Regions from separate parts of the Alkaliphilus metalliredigens QYMF genome, predicted to be linked through region 2. Evidence: riboswitches for the same ligand, from Rfam matches in the RefSeq annotation. Region 2 holds a riboswitch; each other region holds the start of a gene.
The links. A riboswitch is a leader RNA that binds a small molecule or an ion and turns the genes downstream of it on or off. The one in region 2 is predicted to bind S-adenosylmethionine.
Positions count from the first base shown of each region.

Region 1: linked by a shared signal. The riboswitch ahead of AMET_RS16585 (O-acetylhomoserine aminocarboxypropyltransferase/cysteine synthase family protein) and the one ahead of AMET_RS04600 (methionine ABC transporter ATP-binding protein) in region 2 are both predicted to bind S-adenosylmethionine.
Region 3: linked by a shared signal. The riboswitch ahead of AMET_RS19120 (methionine ABC transporter ATP-binding protein) and the one ahead of AMET_RS04600 (methionine ABC transporter ATP-binding protein) in region 2 are both predicted to bind S-adenosylmethionine.
Region 4: linked by a shared signal. The riboswitch ahead of metK (methionine adenosyltransferase) and the one ahead of AMET_RS04600 (methionine ABC transporter ATP-binding protein) in region 2 are both predicted to bind S-adenosylmethionine.

Region 1 is NC_009633.1:3,429,477-3,434,627, forward strand. Features, by position in the region: gene AMET_RS16575 (vitamin B12 dependent-methionine synthase activation domain-containing protein) at 1-472, opposite strand, end outside; gene AMET_RS16580 (methylenetetrahydrofolate reductase) at 496-1,380, opposite strand; gene AMET_RS16585 (O-acetylhomoserine aminocarboxypropyltransferase/cysteine synthase family protein) at 1,394-2,671, opposite strand; SAM riboswitch class I at 2,834-2,949, opposite strand; SAM-I-IV-variant riboswitch at 3,080-3,203, opposite strand; gene AMET_RS16590 (CAP domain-containing protein) at 3,366-4,328, shown strand; gene carB (carbamoyl-phosphate synthase large subunit) at 4,438-5,151, opposite strand, start outside.
Region 2 is NC_009633.1:966,051-971,201, reverse strand. Features, by position in the region: gene AMET_RS04615 (hypothetical protein) at 1-167, opposite strand, end outside; gene dapG (aspartate kinase) at 467-1,687, shown strand; gene AMET_RS04605 (YerC/YecD family TrpR-related protein) at 1,788-2,093, opposite strand; SAM riboswitch class I at 2,253-2,364, shown strand; gene AMET_RS04600 (methionine ABC transporter ATP-binding protein) at 2,519-3,316, shown strand; gene AMET_RS04595 (methionine ABC transporter permease) at 3,316-3,966, shown strand; gene AMET_RS04590 (MetQ/NlpA family ABC transporter substrate-binding protein) at 3,971-4,801, shown strand; gene AMET_RS04585 (methyl-accepting chemotaxis protein) at 5,011-5,151, opposite strand, start outside.
Region 3 is NC_009633.1:4,001,227-4,006,377, forward strand. Features, by position in the region: gene larAH10 (NPN-dependent 2-hydroxyacid racemase, LarAH10 family) at 1-524, opposite strand, end outside; gene AMET_RS19110 (MetQ/NlpA family ABC transporter substrate-binding protein) at 536-1,342, opposite strand; gene AMET_RS19115 (methionine ABC transporter permease) at 1,394-2,071, opposite strand; gene AMET_RS19120 (methionine ABC transporter ATP-binding protein) at 2,034-3,098, opposite strand; SAM riboswitch class I at 3,222-3,323, opposite strand; gene AMET_RS19125 (transposase) at 3,340-3,891, opposite strand; gene AMET_RS27415 (helix-turn-helix domain-containing protein) at 4,186-4,629, shown strand; gene AMET_RS27420 (hypothetical protein) at 4,692-5,069, shown strand; gene AMET_RS25200 (transposase) at 5,115-5,151, shown strand, end outside.
Region 4 is NC_009633.1:761,972-767,122, reverse strand. Features, by position in the region: gene AMET_RS03570 (methyl-accepting chemotaxis protein) at 1-862, opposite strand, end outside; gene AMET_RS03565 (RNA polymerase sigma factor) at 1,219-1,791, opposite strand; gene metK (methionine adenosyltransferase) at 2,000-3,184, opposite strand; SAM riboswitch class I at 3,360-3,460, opposite strand; gene AMET_RS03555 (COG2426 family protein) at 3,563-4,030, opposite strand; gene AMET_RS24790 (aspartyl-phosphate phosphatase Spo0E family protein) at 4,319-4,474, shown strand; gene yyaC (spore protease YyaC) at 4,547-5,080, shown strand; gene AMET_RS24100 (S-layer homology domain-containing protein) at 5,022-5,151, opposite strand, start outside.

The DNA.
Region 1 (5,151 bases), 2.5 Mb from region 2:
CCTCAGGTTGTAGTTCAATAGGTAGATCTCCATATCCTGGACTAAACCGAAAAGTCGTATGATATCCCTTAACTAAATTAAGTTTCTTAATTTCTTCTTCTGCTTCATCACATAAAACCTCAATTGCAGCTGTTGCACAGGCATCTAACACAAGGGCTCGGGTCATATCCACCAACTGATATTGTTTGATTTGTCGATCTACATTGATTCCTAGGGTCCCTGCTAAAAGCACACATTTAGAACAATCCTTCAGATGGTTCGTAATAGACTTTCCCTTTAATGTAAGGGACTCATTCAATACAATGGCCGCCTCTTGCACCTCTGTTATCTCAAAGAACTCATACACATAACGGGGTTTAGCAATCTCAGTCATTTCCTTCATACAGCTATCAATTAATTGATTTAACCCTGCATCTATCTTTTGTTGCTTATGTCCTAGATAGCGTAAGACTTCAGATCTGCTCATTTCCATTTTTATGACTCCTTATAAGTGAATTAAAACTTGTCAATATGACCTGTTACAGTTTTTTTCTGTCTTTTCAAAATTCCCTTTGCTATGTCTGGTTGATTCATTGTATAAATATGAATTCCATCTACTTCATTTGCAATCAAATCCGCTACCTGCTCAGCGGCATACTCGATTCCTGCCTGTCGTAATAGCTCTGGCTGATGCTCATATTTTGATACCAATCGAATCACTTTAGCTGGAAGGGATGCCCCACACATAAATATCATCTTTTCCACTTGTTTTTTACTTAAAATGGGCATTACCCCAGCTAATACTTTGCTTTCTATTTTATATGCCTTTAGTTTTTCTAGAAATCCATAAAATATCTCATTATCAAAAAACAATTGGCTTACTAAGAAATTCGCCCCTGCCGCTTCCTTTTCCTTCAAGTATTGCAGGTCTTTTTCAACATCGTCACATTCAATGTGTCCTTCTGGATATACAGCAGCTCCTATATCAAAGTCTCCATATCCCTTTAATTCCTTGATTAAGTCCACCCCATATTGATATTGATTTTCTTCTCGTCGGATAAAATCCGAAGGAACATCCCCTCGGAGAGCTAACACATTCTCTAGGTTGTTCTCTTGAAGGGCTTTAATATTCTGTTGAATGACTTCCTTGTTAGAAGTAATACAAGTTAAGTGAGCTAATGCTTCGATTTCATATTTGTTTTTGATTATTGATGCAATTTCTATTGTCTTATTACTACCTGTCCCTCCAGCACCATAGGTTACACTGATAAAGTCTGGATTTAAATCAGCCAGTCCGTCTAAGGCTCCATAGATGCTACTAATAGGAAGCTCTTTCTTAGGTGGAAAAATTTCAAAAGAGATGACTGGTCTTTTATCATTAAATAATTTAGTTATTTTCATAAGATTTCCCCCCTTACAATTTTCCTAACACGTCTTCAATATCTGCAATTAGATCTGCTACATTTTCAATTCCTACAGAGATTCTCACAAGTTCAGGTAATACTCCCGCTGATAGTTGCTGCTCTTGGCTTAATTGTTGATGAGTGGTGGAGGCTGGATGAATTACCAGTGATTTTGCATCTCCAACATTGGCTACATTAGAGAAAATAGTAAGCTCATTGATTAACTTTTTTCCACCTTCATAGCCACTCTTTAGACCAAATGTGAAAATTGAGCCAGATCCTAATGGTAAATATTTTTGCCCAAGTTCATAGTATTTATTGGATTGAAGCCCTGGATAATTGACCCATGCCACCTGGGGGTGTTTCTCAAGGTAGGTTGCCACTTCCAATGCATTTGACACATGTCTTTCTACTCGTAGTGATAAAGTCTCTAACCCTAAAATCAATAAAAATGAATTAAAAGGAGAGATGGCCGCCCCAATATCTCTTAATAAGATAGTGCGTAGTCTAGCAATATATGCAGCGCCACCAAATGTATCCCAGTAGGATAATCCATGGTAGCTTTCATCCGGTTCAACTAACTCTTCAAATTTTCCATTATTCCAAGGAAATTTTCCTGAATCTACCACAACCCCTCCAATTGAAGTTCCATGTCCCCCGATAAACTTAGTTGTGGAGTGAACCACAATGTCCGCTCCGAACTCAATGGGCCTGCATAAATACGGTGAAGCAAAGGTGTTATCTACGATTAATGGGATGCCATGGTCATGGGCTATTTCAGCTATCTTTTCAATATCAATGACATTAATTTCTGGATTTCCAATGGTTTCAATGAACACAGCCTTGGTATTTTCATTAATGGCTTGATCCACTGCTTCAAAATCATCTGGATCCACTAAGACCACTTTAATATTTAACCTTTTAAATGTATTTGAAAATAGTGTGTAGGTGCCTCCATAAAGTGTGGCCGCCGCCACAATTTCATCTCCTGGCTTAGCGACATTCAAGATAGCATAGGTAATGGCACTCATTCCTGAGGCCGTAGCCACAGCCGCTACCCCACCCTCTAATGCCGCGATTCTTTTTTCTAATACATCTGTTGTTGGGTTTCCTATCCTTGTATAAATATTCCCTTCCTTCTTGAGTGCAAAAAGATCTGCTGCATCCTGTGCATCATCAAACACGTAGGATGTGGTTTGATAAATTGGGACTGCCCTAGATTTAGTGGTACCATCAACCACTTGCCCCCCATGAACTTGTAATGTTTCGAAAGATAATTTTTTTGTCATTATAATTCCTCCTTGTTTTGTTTTGTTAAAAATTCGTCTGGTGCTCTCGCATCGACTCATGGCCCACTTAAAGATTCAAGTGCTTATAGGAAAAGCCACTTCTCTTAAATTAATAAGAAGCGGCTTTTTCAAAATACCTTAATGGTATTGATGAAAATACTCTCCTTATCTTTCAGCCAAGGGCTGCAGGAATTAGCACATTTCAAGCTTGATTAATGCCTCAAGCTAGCTGTTGCTGGGTTTCATCGGGCCAGTCCCTCCACCTCTCTAGATAAGATATTCAATTTCGCTTTTACTTTTTTGTAAATCCAGATACAATTCGTCTGATGCTACCACAGCAACTCAAACTTTTAATATGCAATTTCTTCAAAATAGAAAAATCTTCTTAACATATCGTTAAGAAGATTATATTCACCGTATTATTGGTTTACTATACCCCCTTATCGTGTGTTAACAGGACCACCTTACTTTTTCTAGTAGGTTGGTATAGGATCATCAAGTCAACTCTCTCCCCTAATTCTTGATAAGTTTCTATTAAATTATAGTTATGATATCACAAAAGAATTAACTTGTAAATACCCTTTAGTTAAAATATTCAATAAATTCTTTATTTAATTTAAAGACATATAACCATTATTTTTGCAAATAATATAAGAGACTCATTTAGATAAAATTTGATTAACGGAGGTATGATATGCGAAATAAAGCTTTGCTTTTATTAACTTTTTCCCTTCTACTTACCACTGCCTGCGGAGGACCTCAGGACCATTTAGCCCAAGATAATCAGCCTAGAGAGACTAACCTTTCCGCTATTTTTCATATAGCTGATGTTGAATTTGCTCGAGTGACGGCTGATTCAGCAGATGTTAAATCAGGACTAGGAAGAGACTTCGATAGTCTTGCTACTTTAGAAAAAGATAGTGAGATTAGGGTTCTAAATCAATCACAGGACTGGTATATTGTCCAACTAGATAATAATCAAGTGGGTGGAATTGAAACTGCTGATGCAATGCCTATAGTAAGGGAAGGTGCTGATCGTCGTGAGGACCACCCCACTACCCCCAATGAAACACAGCAACCAATGTATCAACAGCAGGAAGAACTTCCCCAGAGACAGGTTGATGAGGATGCGACACAGCCTGGAGAAGAGGCTCCTGAAGAAGCCCCAAGACTGGAAGAGAAACCTACGCTACCACCAAATGAAAGACAACAACCGCAAACAGGACAGCAGGTAGACCCGGAGCCCCAAACCACTGGAATTCGAGCTCTATCTGCGGAAGAACAACAAATGTTCGACCTTGTTAATAGTGAGAGAGAACGAAATGGTCTTTCTACCTTAAGAGTTGACTTAGAAATAACCAGAGTAGCTCGAATTAAATCTCAGGACATGGAAGATCAAAACTATTTCAGTCATAACTCTCCTACCTATGGCAGTCCCTTTGATATGCTGGAAAGCTTTGGTGTGAAATACTTACATGCAGGTGAAAACCTAGCTGGTAACGCTTCAGTGGAACAGGCTCATACTTCATTGATGAATTCTGCAGGACATAGAAGAAACATTCTAAGTCCAGATTTTACCCACCTGGGCATCGGTATCGTTCCTAGTGATCGATATGGTTTACTGTTTACACAGGTATTTATTAGTAAACCTCAATAGAGCTGTTTAACCATATAGTTATTTGAATCCTATCTTTATTTTTCACTTGCGCATAAAAACGAGCAAGTGACTCAATTGAGTCACTTGCTCGTTTTTTGTGGAGACCTTATTATACAATATTACTTAATTTAGGAGAAATCTTGTCAATAGCTTGGGGTTCAAAAAGCTTGATGACTTGATATGTGTATGTTTTTGCAAATTTAATGACATCTAAAAATTGATAGGCAGTATCTAATGATGTAAAACAAGAAATGCTATAATCAATGGATTGTCTTCTGATTTGAAAACCCTGTCTCTCTATCTTCTTCCCTTTTGTTGGTGTATTAATTACCATTGCAACGGATCCACTCTTAAAGGCTTCTAATATTTCATCATTTGAGCCCAACACCTCTTTAATATGCACCCCATGCTTTACTAGGTGTTTGCCAGTACTTGAAGTGGCAATGATTTCAAATCCTTGTTCCTCTAGTTCCCTTGCCAGGGCAATGGCTTCCGTCTTATCACGGTCTGCTATGGAAAACAGCACCCTTCCCTTTGATGGAATGTGAAAACCTGCTCCCTCAAAGGCTTTTAGTAAAGCCTCTTGGTAATTTAAACCGATGCCCATTACCTCTCCTGTGGATTTCATTTCTGGGTCTAGCATCGTATCGACATCTCCTAGCTTTTCCAAACAGAATACAGGGGCTTTCACCACGATATACGGAGGATGAGCTGCGACTCCAGTCCCATATCCCAGATCCTTTAAGGCTTTCCCCATCATCACTTCCGTTGCAAGAGCCACCATTGGAATTCGAGTCACTTTAGAAACAATAGGCACAGTACG
Region 2 (5,151 bases):
CCAAATAATACTGCTAATAATAGGAAGAAGAATAACAAGCTGTCACCTGCGCCCTTAAATATACCACAGCTACAGAAGATCACCACCAGTAGTAGGAAGAAAAACAACACACTACTGTCTCTCCCAAACAAACCACCTAAAACGTTTGTGCTCGCTACCTCTGACATGTACTTCACCTCCTTCATGAAAGTGTTTACTTCTAACTTTCATTGTTTCACTACATATTATGTGTCAGTGATCATAAAGGTGCCTCTCTATTAATGAATGTATTTCTTTTGTATCAACCCTACCCGCTTACTTCACTTTTCTCGTGTGATTTTATCCTATGAAGGGTACAATCTTATTGTGCATGTTGAAATTTAAATTTTTATTGACATAATCCATAAACATTTAATAAGATGAAAGCATATTTTAATAGTATGATTCATTTAGAAATGAAATTTCATAATAATATGGGGTGATTTTTGTGAACATTGTTGTTCAGAAATTTGGGGGTACCTCCGTTTCAACTAAAGAGCGGAGAACACAAGTAATTAATAAAATTTTGCAAACAAAACAAAAACAGAAAAACATCGTGGTAGTCGTGTCAGCCTTAGGTCGTAAAGGTGATGCCTATGCCACTGATACCTTAAGAAACTTGCTTTTAGAAGAAAATCCGCTTTGTAGTCTTAAAACATTAGATCTACTGATGTCATGTGGTGAAATTATTTCTGCCACCCTTCTAGGCTCAGCATTAGAGGCATTAGGAGAAAAAGTAATTGTTTTAACCGGTGCCCAAGCAGGGATCTTGACTGATGATCATTTTAGTAACGCTGAAATCATTGCTATTGATGAGAAGAGATCACTTTCTTATTTAGAAAAGGATTATATTGTTGTTGTTCCAGGATTTCAAGGGGCCACAGCTTCGGGTGAAGTGACTACCCTAGGTCGAGGCGGTAGCGATACAACAGCCACTGCATTGGCAGTTGCCTTAAATGCAGAGTATGTAGAGATTTATACAGATGTCGATGGCATTATGACAGCTGACCCAAATGTCGTTCCAAGAGCTAGAATTCTAGACCAAGTGAACTACAATGAGGTATTTCAAATGGCTGAAAAGGGTGCCAAGGTCATTCATCCTCGGGCCGTAGAAATTGCTCAAAAAAAGAATATTCCAGTGAATATTCGAAATACCATGTCGGAGCATCCAGGGACTAGAATTCACTCCTTCACAGGTGACAAAGAATCTTTGTACTGTTCCCAACCAAAGAAAAATCTTTTAACAGCCATCACACATAAGGATGGCATTTCACAGGTCTCAGTTCACATGGAAAATAACCTGGCCCACGATAGTTTGTTATTGTCCACCTTGGCGGAGTCTAAAGTAAGCATTGACATGATTAACTTTTTTCTAGACAAAAAAATCTTTACAATTAGTACAGAGCAGATCAATATTGTGCAAATTCAACTTAAGAAGTTGAATTTTTCACATGAAATACGAACACATTGTAGCAAGGTAACCGTTGTTGGTAATCGAATCACAGGGATTCCTGGTGTCATGGCTACCATTGTGGGTGCGTTATCTTCAGAAGATATACAGATTCTACAAAGCTCCGATTCTCATTCAACAATTTCCTGTCTTGTTGATGAATCAGATGCTAAAAAAGCTGTTAATGCACTTCATTCAGCCTTTCATTTAGACTGCTAGGAAACCTCAAAACCCTATTTTATACATCAACAAAAGCAGGCAATAACACACCTCTGTGTGTTATTGCCTGCTTTTTCTTTGTTCTAAGAAGAAAACCAGTTTACTCCTTTTTTTCGTCTGCTAACTTTTCTAATATCATTTTGTATCCATCTGCTCCATAATGTAAACAGCGGTTGATTCTACTTATGGTTGCTGTACTGGCCTTTGTTTTTTCTTCGATATGATTATAGGTTTTACCAGCATTTAAGAGCTTGGCCACCGCAAGCCGTTGAGAAATAGACTGTATTTCTTTAATTGTGCAGATGTCTTCAAAAAAACGATAGCATTCTTCCATGGTTTCAAGCTTTAAAATAGCCTCAAACAAAGAGTCGGCAAATTCATCCTTAATTCTAGATTGATGGGACATACTATTCACCTCAAATTTATAGATTACTTTAATTATTCTACTTTATTCCAGGGAATCCTTTTCTCTTTTGATTTTATTACTTTAAACTTTTTTATTATTTTTGTTGACATACTATGAAAATTATATTATAGTTGTTTTTAAATTGAATATCGATTTATACTCTTATCAAGAGAGGTGGAGGGACTGGCCCGATGAAACCCGGCAACCACGAATTGTTTTTGCAATTCGAAGGTGCTAATTCCAACAACACTTATGTGTTGAAAGATGAGAGAGGACATTACTCTATTTTTTAATGGTGCCTCTTTCATGCGAAAGTGGCTTTTTTATTGCAAAAATACTCTTTTGCTATATGAGTAAAAGTTCTACTATGCACACGGTTCTACTCTTTTTGCTTTATGAAATTAAAACTTTAGCGAGGTGATTGAATGATTCAGTTAAGTAACTTAAGTAAGCTTTACGAATCTAAAGAAGGTAATGTACAAGCATTGAAGGATATTAATTTTACCGTTGAGAAGGGAGATATATTTGGTATCGTTGGTTTGAGTGGAGCAGGTAAATCAACCCTCATACGCTGCATCAATCTACTCGAAAGGCCAACTGTCGGAGAAGTATCTATCGATCACATTGAATTAACGAAACTTACTTCTACCCAACTAAGAAATGTACGTAAAAACATTGGTATGATTTTTCAAAATTATCATCTACTCAGTAGCCGCAACGTATTTCAAAATATTGCTTACCCCCTTGAGCTCATAGGCATGAAAAAATCTGATATCAAGGAAAGGGTGGGACACTTACTTTGCTTAGTGGGGTTAGAAGATAAAGCCAAGCATTATCCATCACAACTAAGTGGTGGTCAACGTCAACGGGTTGCCATCGCCAGGGCCCTAGCAACTAATCCTAAGATATTATTAAGTGATGAGGCCACCTCTGCCCTAGATCCGATCACAAGTAGGAGTATTCTAAATCTCCTGCAGGAAATCAACGAAAAGCTAAACATTACCATTGTATTGATTACACATGAAATGGAGGTCATCAAACAGGTATGTCATCGTGTGGCTGTTCTAAAGGATGGCGAGATTGTTGAAACAGGACTTGTCACAAAAGTTTTTAATGACCCAAGGCATCCGTACACAAACTTATTACTTGGGAGTCGTTCTTCACAAAGGGATCAATCAATCCCTTTAGACTTTTTTAGCAATGTAAAGGTGGGGAATTTATAATGGAAAGATTAATCATGCTACTCATTCCTGCAATCCATCAAACTTTATATATGGTTTCCCTGTCAACATTATTTGCCGTTTTAGTTGGTACACCTTTAGGCATTTTACTTGTTGTCACAAGGAGAGGACATATTATGGAGAATATTGGGATTCATCAAGTTTTATCCTATATTGTTAACATGGGACGCTCCTTTCCCTATATTATTTTAATGATTGCCCTGATTCCCTTTACACGTTTGTTAATCGGAACTTCCATTGGTACCACTGCTACCGTTGTTCCCTTAACTATCGCAACCATTCCATTTTTTTCAAGGGTTATTGAAAATGCTTTGTTGGAGGTTGATAAAGGAGTGATTGAAGCTTCTCAAGCAATGGGAGCCAGTACATTCCAAATCATTTATAAAGTACTCATCCCCGAGAGCATGCCTTCTATTGTTTTAGGAATTACAATTACGATTGTGAACGTCATCGGTTATTCTGCCATGGCAGGTGCTGTTGGAGGGGGGGGATTAGGTGATTTAGCCATTCGTTATGGTTTTCATCGTTATAATAAAGAAGTAATGATCTGGACAGTGGTTCTGCTTATTTTACTAGTTCAAATTGTACAAATTACAGGAAATTATTATTCCAAAAATTTATCTAGGAGGTAGTGAAATGAAAAAACGTTTATTTTTATCAATTATTGGTCTATTACTTATTACGTTGATTGTTGGATGCACCACAAAGGCAAAGGATGAGGTTGTCTCAACAGATGAGGCTCCTGAGACTGTCAAGTTAAGGGTTGGTGCCACACCTGTCCCCCATTCTGAAATTTTAAATTTTATTAAGCCTATTCTATTAGATATGGGCGTCGACTTAGAAATTGTTGAGTTTACAGACTACACAACACCTAATTTAGCTTTACACGATGGCGAAATTGACGCCAACTTTTTTCAGCATGTTCCTTATATGGAGACATTTGCTGAGAATAACAATATTCAACTAAAGGATGTTGCAAAAACCCATGTGGAACCTTTAGGATTATATTCTAAAAAAGTAGATTCCCTAGAAGCATTGCAAGATGGCGCTACCATTGCAATTCCTAATGATCCAACCAATGGCGGGAGAGCACTTTTATTGTTAGCTAATTATGGAGTCATTCAATTAGATGATGACACAGATTTATTAGCTACAGAACATGACATTAGTGAAAACCCTAAAAACTTTAAATTCATTGCCCTTGAAGCGCCACAAATCCCTCGTTCTTTAGATGATGTTGATGCTGCTATTATTAACACTAACTATGCCTTAGAAGCATCCTTAAATCCTGTAAATGATTCCTTGCTTTTGGAGGATTCAAATTCACCCTACGCCAATATTGTAACTATTGTTCCTGGAAATGAATCAGAAGAAAAAATCCAGAAATTGGTTGAAGTACTCACCAGCTCTGCTGTTAGAGATTTTATCCAGAGTGAGTATAAAGGTGCTATTGTGCCCGCTTTTTAACCTTTACTTTGTTTACTCTAACTCAAACCCTCGAATATCTTAGGAATTGTTAATTATATTAAGATTCACCTATACCTAATCAGTTGGAGTGGGAATTATAGAAAAGAACTAAAATCTTTAACTATTCTGTATTAAAAATTTCAAGTGCTTAAATAAAAGAGGTAGTGGGTGTTCAATCATCCCCTGCCTCTTTTTATATAATAACAGCTTTAATTATTTTTAATATTATTAGATAGGCTATCAATTGCCGTTGCTAAATCTTCTCCTACTTGTTTTTGCTCTTGGGCAACATGATGTAAAGATTCAATTTCAGTAGAAACAGCAAATACCTCTTCCTTAATTTTATTTAA
Region 3 (5,151 bases), 1.9 Mb from region 2:
AGGTGAAAGGCTATACCCCCTGTGAGAATCACTCTATCGGCCTTTACTATTCTTTTATTAATAAAGATTGGAGTATTGAAGCTTGATTCTCCAACATAATCTAATCCCTTTGAATCAAAACAATCATGATCATGTATTTTTATCCTATTATAAACTTCATTTCCCACAATAGCTTGCTTTTCCCCTTCATTTGAGGGTCTGTGGGTACCTAATGCAATTAATATATCAATATGACTATCTTCTACACCCATAGCATTTAGGTAATCTATTAGATGGATTAAAAATTGATCTGTTTTAATCCACAGTCTAGTGATATCACTAACTACTATTACAACGGTTTCTCCTTTTTTAATCACATTCTTTAAGGAAGCAGAAGCTGTAGGATTTTCAATGGCCCTTATTACTGCCTCCTTAACATCTATTATTGGGGCGGCTACCCTTGGTAAAAGTGTATTTAATATTAACTTTTCATTAATTTTACAGAGAAGCTCACCTCTCCCATATTTAAAGCTATAGTTTTTCAATAAAATCCCTCCTAGAATGCCGACACAACAGCTCCACCAAAGCTTTCCTCTATAAATTGTCTAATCTCACTGGAATGATATATTTCAACAAGCTTTTTAATTCTTACATCCTCCTCAAGCTCTGGTCTAGTAACAATATGGTTTACCCAGGGAGAATTCTTATCTTCAATAAATATTGAATCCTCTACAGGATTCATCCCTGCCTCAATGATAAAATTAGTATTAATTACAGCCACTGCCACATCCGGTAGAGCTCTAATAAGCATTGGTGCCTCCAGCTCAACTATTTTAATGTTTTTAGGATTTTCTACTATATCCCTAACTGTTACCGCAGTACCTGCACCTTCCCTGAGTTTAATAACTCCGGCTGTCTCCAATAGGATCAATGCCCTAGCTTGATTTGTCGAATCATTGGGAACTGCTACCTGTTGGCCTTCAACTAGTTCACTAGGTGAAGCGATTTTATCAGAATAGATACCCATTGGAAAGTTTACTGTTGGTGCGATGGTAATAAGATCCATGCTTCTATCTGTATTAAATTTAATTAAGTATGGTTCATGCTGAAAAATATTAGCATCCAATTCCTTATCAAATAGCTGTATATTGGGTTGAATATACTCATTGAAAACAACTAATTCTATATTTAAGCCCTTATCCTCAGCCAATTCTTTAACCTTTTTAGCAATTTCTTCATGGGGCCCACCTGTTACACCAATCTTTAATGTATCTTCATTACCAGCAGCGGTTTTAGCTCCACAGCCCGTTACAATTAATGCCAATAAAACAATAGTTATAGATATTAGTATGATTTTTTTCATTTTTTTCTCTCCTTCAGTCATTTTTTGTGTTTATTTTGCTTGTTGTTTAATTTAGTGACTTAATTTCTTTTGAAAATATTCCCCTGTACTTTGAACAACATTTACGATCAGCAGCAAAATTATTGTGCTTACAATCATGATGTCAGTTCTATAATATTGATAACCGTATCGTATAGCGAAATCCCCAAGACCTCCACCTCCCACCGTTCCAGCTATGGCAGAAAAACCGATTAAGCTAACGACGGTTATGGTTAAAGCATATATGATTCCAGGTAAGCCCTCCACAAGTAATACCCTATAGATTATTTCAAAGGGGCTAGATCCCATGGCCTGTGCTGCTTCAATAACTCCTGGATCTATATCTAACAGTGCTGACTCCACCTGCCGTGCCACAAAGGGAGCGGAGGCAAATATTAGAGGTATTATTGCACCCCTAAGACCTATTGTTGTGCCAGCTAAAAATCTTGTAATAGGTATAATGGCCGTTAACAAAATTACAAAAGGTAAAGATCTAAATATATTCACTACCTTTCCCAATATAAAATTTATCAATTTATTTTCCACCAGATTCCCTTTTCTTGTAATAACTAAGATTACACCTAAAGGAATTCCGATTATGGAGGCAATTAATCCAGATATAAAAACCATAATCAAGGTATCCATAAATGCTTTAACTAACTCAGGAAACAATTCAACTACATTGGGTAGCATTTGATTTACTAGCTCCATACTCTCTTAATACCTCCACTCGTATTTTATTGCTTTCAAGAAGTGCAATTGCTTCTTGAATCTTTCCTTCATTACCCGTAAGACTGACCACAAGACTTCCAAAGGGGATCCCCTGTAGGCTTTCTATGCTTCCAAAAAGTATGTTTACCATAATCCCATACTCTCTAGATATTCTAGAAATAAAAGGTTGCCCCGTTACCTGACCAACAAAGGTAACTTTTACAGTTAATTCATATTGACCTGGATCCCTGAGGAAATTCTGATTTATCAACTCATCTAGGCCTTCATAACCCATGGTCTTAGCAATAAATTCCCTGGTAATATCTGTTGCTGGATTAGAAAAGACATCTATGATGCTTCCCTCCTCTACTACCTCCCCAGCATCCATCACGGCCACCCTATTGCAAACTTCCTTTATAACCTCCATTTGATGGGTAATAATTACCACCGTTAAATTGAGCTTTTGATTAATCTCTTTCAACAGGTTTAAAATTGACCTTGTATTCTGAGGATCTAGGGCTGAGGTTGCCTCATCACATAATAATACCTCTGGATCATTGGCAAGGGCCCTTGCTATGCCCACCCTCTGTTTCTGACCTCCACTTAGCTGAGAGGGATAAGAATAAATCTTATCTTTAATTCCAACCAATTCTAAAAGTTTTACCACTTTTTCATTTATTTCAACCTTTGTTAAACCTTTACCCTTTAAGGGGTAAGCTATATTATCATACACAGTCCTCCTCTTCATTAAGTTAAAGTGTTGGAAAATCATTCCTATTTTTTCTCTTTGTTTCCTTAATTCCTTTGGCGATAGTTCTGTTAATTCTATGCCATTTATTGTGACTTTCCCAGAATCCATTTTTTCTAAAAGATTAATGCATCTTATCAAGGTGCTTTTACCAGCCCCACTATATCCAATTATTCCAAATATATCTCCTCTTTGTATTTTCAAGCTAACCTTTTTTAATGCCTTAACAGCTTCTTTGTTACTTCCATAGGTTTTGGTTAGTTCATGTAATATAATCAATTTTCAGCCTCCTTTCTTTACCATAGAAATAGCACATACTTTTTACCAAATAAAAAAACCTCTTCTCAAAGAGAGAAAAGGTTTATCTGCATAAAAATAACCCAAGAAGGGTTTCATTATCCATTCTCATCTCCCAGAACTATGTTCTGCTGGATTTAGCACCGTCACATATGTGTGGTTGCTGAAACATCATCGGGCCAGTCCCTCAGTTTCTCTTGATAAGTTATATTTAGTTTTTATATTAGATATGATTATATAGTGTATAAAATGTTTTGTCAACAATAAAATTAATTTCCTTCTTTTCTTTTGATTCATTTTGTAACGTCCATGCTTCTACCTTAAATTGATTTTTTATTATCTGCCTTAATTCATCATCTGATATATTCTTCTTTTTTTCCTTGATTTCTAAGCACTCATCATTATTATTCTTTTTGTTAAATTTAATAAATAATTCAATAGCTATATCATTGTCTTTAGCAAATATTTTAAGTACATATTCCTTATCTATTATTTTGGGGGTTACTGAATATTCCCTATAACTACTCCATCTATAGTCTTTTATATTTCTTATAATTCCTGCTTTTATAGGATTTTGATGAATGTATCTTATAACCGTCAAAAAATATGATTCTGTCTCTACGGGTTCACTTTTAAATCGATCTTGAAATAAAGTTCCTACCCGTTCATACTTCTTGTTATACCAATATACATAGCTTCCACTTATACGTCTCATTATTTGTTCTAATGGTTCTTTTCCTTCTTTTAACAATAGATGTATGTCACTAGTGTTCAATTAATGGATTTTAAATCCATTGACAATACTTCGTATCCAGTACTTTCATAATTTGACTTAAATTTAGACATGAAAATAGTCAGTAACCTTTGCTTTAATATAATTACACACTAACCATATTTGCAAGGGGGTACTGACTATTGGTTAATGATAATTATATCACTATTTTCGAAAAATTATTAGACATCATTGATTGGAAAAAATTGAAAGAATCTACTTATCTACTAGTGCTTAGTAACCTCCTTCTTTGGGGAAGATATGTGTAAACTAATCCCAAAGAAATGGAGGAACATCATGAAAAAGAAATATATCGTAAAACTGACCAATGAAGAACATCAAGAACTAACAGATATAATAAGTAAAGGTAAATCACCGGCATATAAAATCAAACATGCAAACATTCTTCTCAAGGCCAATACAGACGGACCAAACTGGATTGATAGACAAATTGCAGAAGCGTTTAATTGCCATAGCAATACGATAACAAATGTCAAAAAACGCTTCGTAGAAGAAGGTCTTGATAGTGCTCTTGACCGAAAAAAGAGAGATCCTTCTACTTTGCCTAGAAAATTTGATGGTGTAGATCAAGCTAAAATAATAGCTCTTGCCTGCAGCACACCACTGGCTGATCATTCTCACTGGACATTGAGGTTACTCGCTAATAAAGTTGTTGAATTAAATATAGTTGATTCTATTTCACATCAAACAGTTTCCAGGATTCTAAAAAAAATGACTTGAAGCCTCACCAAAGTAAGTATTGGATGATACCCCCTGAACAAGATGCTGCCTTCGTATGCGCTATGGAAGATGTCCTTGATTTATACCAGAGACCCTATGATAGTAATAAGCCTGTAGTTTGTATGGATGAACAGCCTATACAACTTATTAGGGAAACTCGTACCCCTCTCCCCTTAGAACCTGGGAAACCTGAACGACACGATTATGAATACGAAAGAAATGGTACAGCAAATGCTTTTATGTTTACAGAGCCTTTGGGTTGTAATCGTTCTGTTCATATCACAGAGACAAGTGCAAAGGAAATATTTGAAGTAGAAAAACTTAAAGCCCTAGCAGATAAAGGTTATTACAATGCACAGGATTTAAAAAAATGCGAAAAAGAAGGTATTACAACCTATGTTTCAAAACAAGTATTTCCCAATACTACAGGAGAGGAATAATATTATTTAGACAAATTTGAATATGATAAAGAGGAAAATATTTATATATGTCCTAAAGGAGAAAAACTTTATTGTAGAAGAC
Region 4 (5,151 bases), 200 kb from region 2:
TGGAAAATCCGATGTTAATGGCACCCAGATGCTGTCCTTCAATCTCAATGGGCAGTAAAACATCATATACATTCAAATCTGCTGCCTCATAGAAATACTCCCAAGCGTAGGACTCCCCATTTACTGCTGCTGCGATACTACCTTCATCGTCAAGCTCGATTCCGATTCGCTCCCGATTACTATGGGCCTGGGCCTCTAGGTTTCTATCTATAAAGAGTGCATAAACGACTTTCTCATTGTCAGCTAAATCCTCTACCAAACTTTGATAACTTAAGTTTTCCGTTAGCTCATGGATGCGATCAGCGGAGATCCCCACCTGTATAACATCCCCATCTGGTGTTTTTACATAGCCAAATTTAAAGGATTCATTTGTCTCTGCACTTTGTCTTGCTTCTTCCATGATTTCAGCAGCACCACTGGCGTGAAAATCATGTAGTACATGTTCCACTGGGGCATCTAGACCCACAAAACCATCGGTTGCAGTATATGCGATTTTCATGGTATCAGTAGACCAATAGTGAATTCTATGTACATCTAATTGTGCTGCTAGCTCCACCAAATACTCATTGCTGATAATTGCTCTGTTTCCCATGACAACATTAGCTACCCCTCTGATTTGATCCTCTAGTACTTCATCCATGCTTTCCAAGGAGTCATTATTGTCCTCTATCCTTCCTATCAACCGTTCCGCTGTATAAAACCCATCTTCTCTCATCTGTTCTAGCATACTGTCTCTAGTGAAATGTGTAGAAAGAAAACCAATGGCACCTACAGCTAATAATGATACAATTAATGGTATCACAACTAGCTTCATCTTGATTGAGCCTTTTCTGATTCTTTTTACGTTTTTTGTACTTTCCATAATGTAAGCTCCTTTACATAAAATTTATGAATGTTGCATTCACAGACGATGCTTCTTTTGATAAAATGTAGAAATTGGTAAATATTTGTCAATTTTTGTCGTAAACGCCAGTGTAATTATATTAGACATAGTTATATCTGTCAATTAAGATAAATCAAACTATTGTTAATTCTACCAAATCACCCTTTATTTACATCCCCAGAAGTTACCTTAGCTTTTTTCATGAAATTACATCTCTAGGAGACGTCAGACTGCGTAAGAATTGTCACCCTGAGCGTAGCGAATGGGTCTTGAAGGTTTAAAATTCAAGATTCTTCACTGTGTTCAGAATGACAAAATCAAGAGAAAATGAGTTTTTACGTAGCCTGACGTCTTAACTTCCTTAATGCCAGCCCCTTTGTCTTTGCCACAGTAATGGGATGTACCCCTCTTTTGGCTGCAATTGTTTTTAAAGAATGTTTATTAAAATAAAAGTCCCTCACCACCTGTTGCTGACCTTGGCTTAAACAACTCATATTTTCATGTATCCATTGATGGGTCTCTTTTCTAATGAGATCTTCTTCAATCTCTACTGACTCATCTACAATCAGGTCAATCCAAGTCCCATTTTCTTCTTCAACTCCATTTCCTATAGGCGAATCCAGGGATAGATGAATTCGCTGTTTCCTTCTCCTGTTTTGATAAAAGTGTTGTACAGCTAATGCAACATAGCCCAAAAACGGAACACCCTTTTCTAAATCGAAGGTCTCTATTGCTTCTAGTATCTTCATACGACCATCCTGAATGGCATCCTCATCATATCCTTTACATCCTCCATATCTACCACTGTGTGAGATCACTAAGGGATTTAATTTAAAAACAATCCATTCCTTTGCCTGTCTGTTTCCTGCCTTTGCCTCCAACACCCTTGCTTCAAAATCTTGATTCACTTTAACCCTTCCTTTTGGAAGGTGCACCTTCAAGTATTACCGGTAGTTCTATTGTAGCGCTGCAGTGAGTTTTTGGCGAAGAGAGAACGGGGCTTATTCCCCTACTGATTCAGTGGCATTCCTTATGGAATAAGTTTAAATCACGAAAAAAAGCTTATTTCCTCTGTGAATCACTAAAGGAAATAAGCTTTTTACTTGTATGTCTTAATTAAAGTACTTCTGCTCTCAAGGCTTCAGCCTTATCAGTTCTTTCCCATGGTAAATCTACATCGGTACGTCCAAAGTGTCCATAGGCTGCAATTTGGCGATAAATTGGTCTTCTTAGGTCTAAGTCTCTAATGATGGCAGCTGGTCTTAGGTCAAAATATTTGTGGACAAGTTCGATCATCTTGTCTTCATCTACTTTTCCTGTTCCAAATGTTTCAACTAAAATAGATACCGGTTGCGCCACTCCAATGGCATAGGCCAGCTCAATTTCACATTTATCAGCTAGGCCTGCGGCAACAATGTTTTTCGCTACATATCTAGCAGCATAGGCAGCTGATCTGTCTACCTTTGTTGGATCTTTCCCCGAGAAAGCACCTCCGCCATGACGGGCATATCCACCATAGGTATCTACAATAATTTTTCTACCGGTTAAGCCCGCATCTCCTTGGGGTCCACCCACGACAAATCGTCCAGTTGGATTAATTAAATATCTTGTTTTTGCATCAATTAATTCCGCTGGTACAATGTTGTTGATGACATACTCGATTAAGTCTCTCTCAATTGTTTTGTGATCTACTTCAGGGCTATGCTGTGTAGAAATAACAATGGTGTCCACTCTTTTGGGTTTATCTCCATCATATTCTACAGTTACCTGTGTTTTTCCATCAGGTCTTAAGTAATCCAAGGTCCCGTTCTTTCTGACATCTGATAAGCGCTTTGCTAGCTTATGGGCTAATGAAATCGGTAAGGGCATTAATTCAGGTGTTTCGTTGCAGGCAAATCCAAACATGATTCCTTGGTCTCCAGCACCGATGGACTCTAGCCCATCGGTCACTTCTCCAGCTCTATTTTCTAAGGCTTCATTTACACCTTGGGCAATGTCAGGTGACTGCTCATTGATGGCAGTTAATACAGCGCATGTGTCACTGTCAAATCCAAACTTTGCACGGGTGTAGCCAATTTCCGCAATGGTTCTACGAACCACCTTAGGGATGTCCACATAACAATCAGTTGTAATTTCTCCTGCCACTAATACAAGTCCTGTGGACACACTTGTTTCACAAGCAACTCTTGCCTTTGGATCCTTCTCGAAAATCGCATCTAATACAGCATCTGAAATTTGATCGCAGATCTTATCTGGATGTCCCTCTGTAACAGACTCTGAAGTAAATAATCTTTTTCCCATTTATAAGCCTCCTCTATTTCTTTGTTTCTTTGTTGTCTATGTAGCCTATTCATATACCCTGTCCTTAGGCTTTCGCAAGTCCCTATTAATATACCCGACTCAACTGAAACTATATAAAAAATTAAAACCCTCTTAATATGATGGGCTCATCAGAAGAGGGTTGTCTTTCAATATTTCCTCATCTTTCAGAACCAAAATTCTGAGGGACTTAGCACCATACACTCTATGGTTGCCGGATTTCATCGGGCCCTTCCCCTCCATCACTCTTGATAAGGCATCAAGATTTCTATTTAATTTCTCACTGAAAACATAATACCATTGGGTTTTATATATGTCAACATTTTTTTTACATATATGAAACTTCACTTGAAGACTGGATTAGATTTTTATTGCAATATAACTCAGAATAAACATAATCGTACCAGCAATGGAGGCTCCTACTGCGATGGCAGGCATGGCATACTTAAATGGAACCGCCAATAGTTTTGCCGCCAAGCACCCACTCCATACCCCAGTGGTAGGCAAGGGTATTGCCACAAACAGTACCAGTCCTAATGTACTATATTTTCGAATTCTTTCACTGCTCTTCCTGGTTTTTTTCACAGTACGTTGAATAAACTTGAAAAAAAACTTGGACTTTTTTAGTTTTTCAAAAACCGGCTCTAGGAATAATAATAAAAAAGGCACTGGTAGTAAACTCCCCACAACCCCTAAAATTGTGGCGTGTAATGGATGTATTCCCATGGAAACCCCTATGGGAATCGCTCCCCTTAGCTCCATAATTGGCAGAGCCGCAATAAAAAGAACCATCAACTCCTTTGTCATCCACTGAAAAGCACTCTCCATTTTTTCACCTCAATCTCTCCATTATATTTTATCATTGAGAGACTTGTCCTAGTCCTATATTTTGTTTTTTTATGTTCTGTTTTCTATTTAATTTACCACTGTTTTTCCCTAGGCATCTACTTTAAGTTTCTGTAATACTTATTTAATATTATGGTAATCTCCACGTAATGTTTAATCCCTTTATTTAGTGGTATAATATGGACAAGCGTACCATTCCAGTAAAATATTGGTATGCGGGTTCCAAGTCCACCGTAGGTGCTCTTAACCATAAGAATGGAGTGATACTAGGTGAATCATATTAATAATTTAAAAGATCGCATCGAAGAACTTAAAGAACAACTTAGTCGCTCATTAGATGAAGGTAGGGCCACCTATGACATTGTGGATTTGAGTCAAGAGCTTGATGAATTGATTGTAGAATATTATCTATTGAATAATGAATAAGCTATTCCCCCTCCTTTAGTCATAAATTGCAAACACCCCCTATATATATAACATATATAGGGGGTGTTTCTTTTGGTTAGCTATCATTATAAAAATCCACAGATGATTCCTCAGTTTGTCCGCTATTTATCCCTGAATCTCCCTGATGAATTTATTGTCCTTTGTATCGGTACCGATCGCTGTATCGGCGATGCCCTAGGTCCTTTAGTGGGTAGTCTTCTATTACAGAAGCACTTTCCACATCTCATTTATGGCACTCTGGGTCAGCCTATTCATGCTTTGAACCTCAAAAACACAATTACGATGCTCAAACAGAAACATCCAAATGCTTTTATTCTAGCCATCGACGCAAGCCTTGGTGACAGTGAACAGGTGGGATTCATAACGCTCCGCCCAGGTCCCATTGCTCCAGGCAAGGGTGTGGGTAAAGCCCTACCTTCTGTTGGTGATCTTTCACTAATCGGAATTGTTGCTCCAAACGATGAGAAAATCAATTCAACCATTCACCATATCCGACTCAGCTTAATCATGGATTTAGCGCAACAAATTACTGAAGTCTTAATGCATCACTGTCATATCGCAGGAGATAATAAATCCACTTACTAAACTCAGCCCGGGTGATATAATCCTTAGGTCGTAGCCTGTTATCTCTTTGCAATATTCCCAATGTTTTTAAT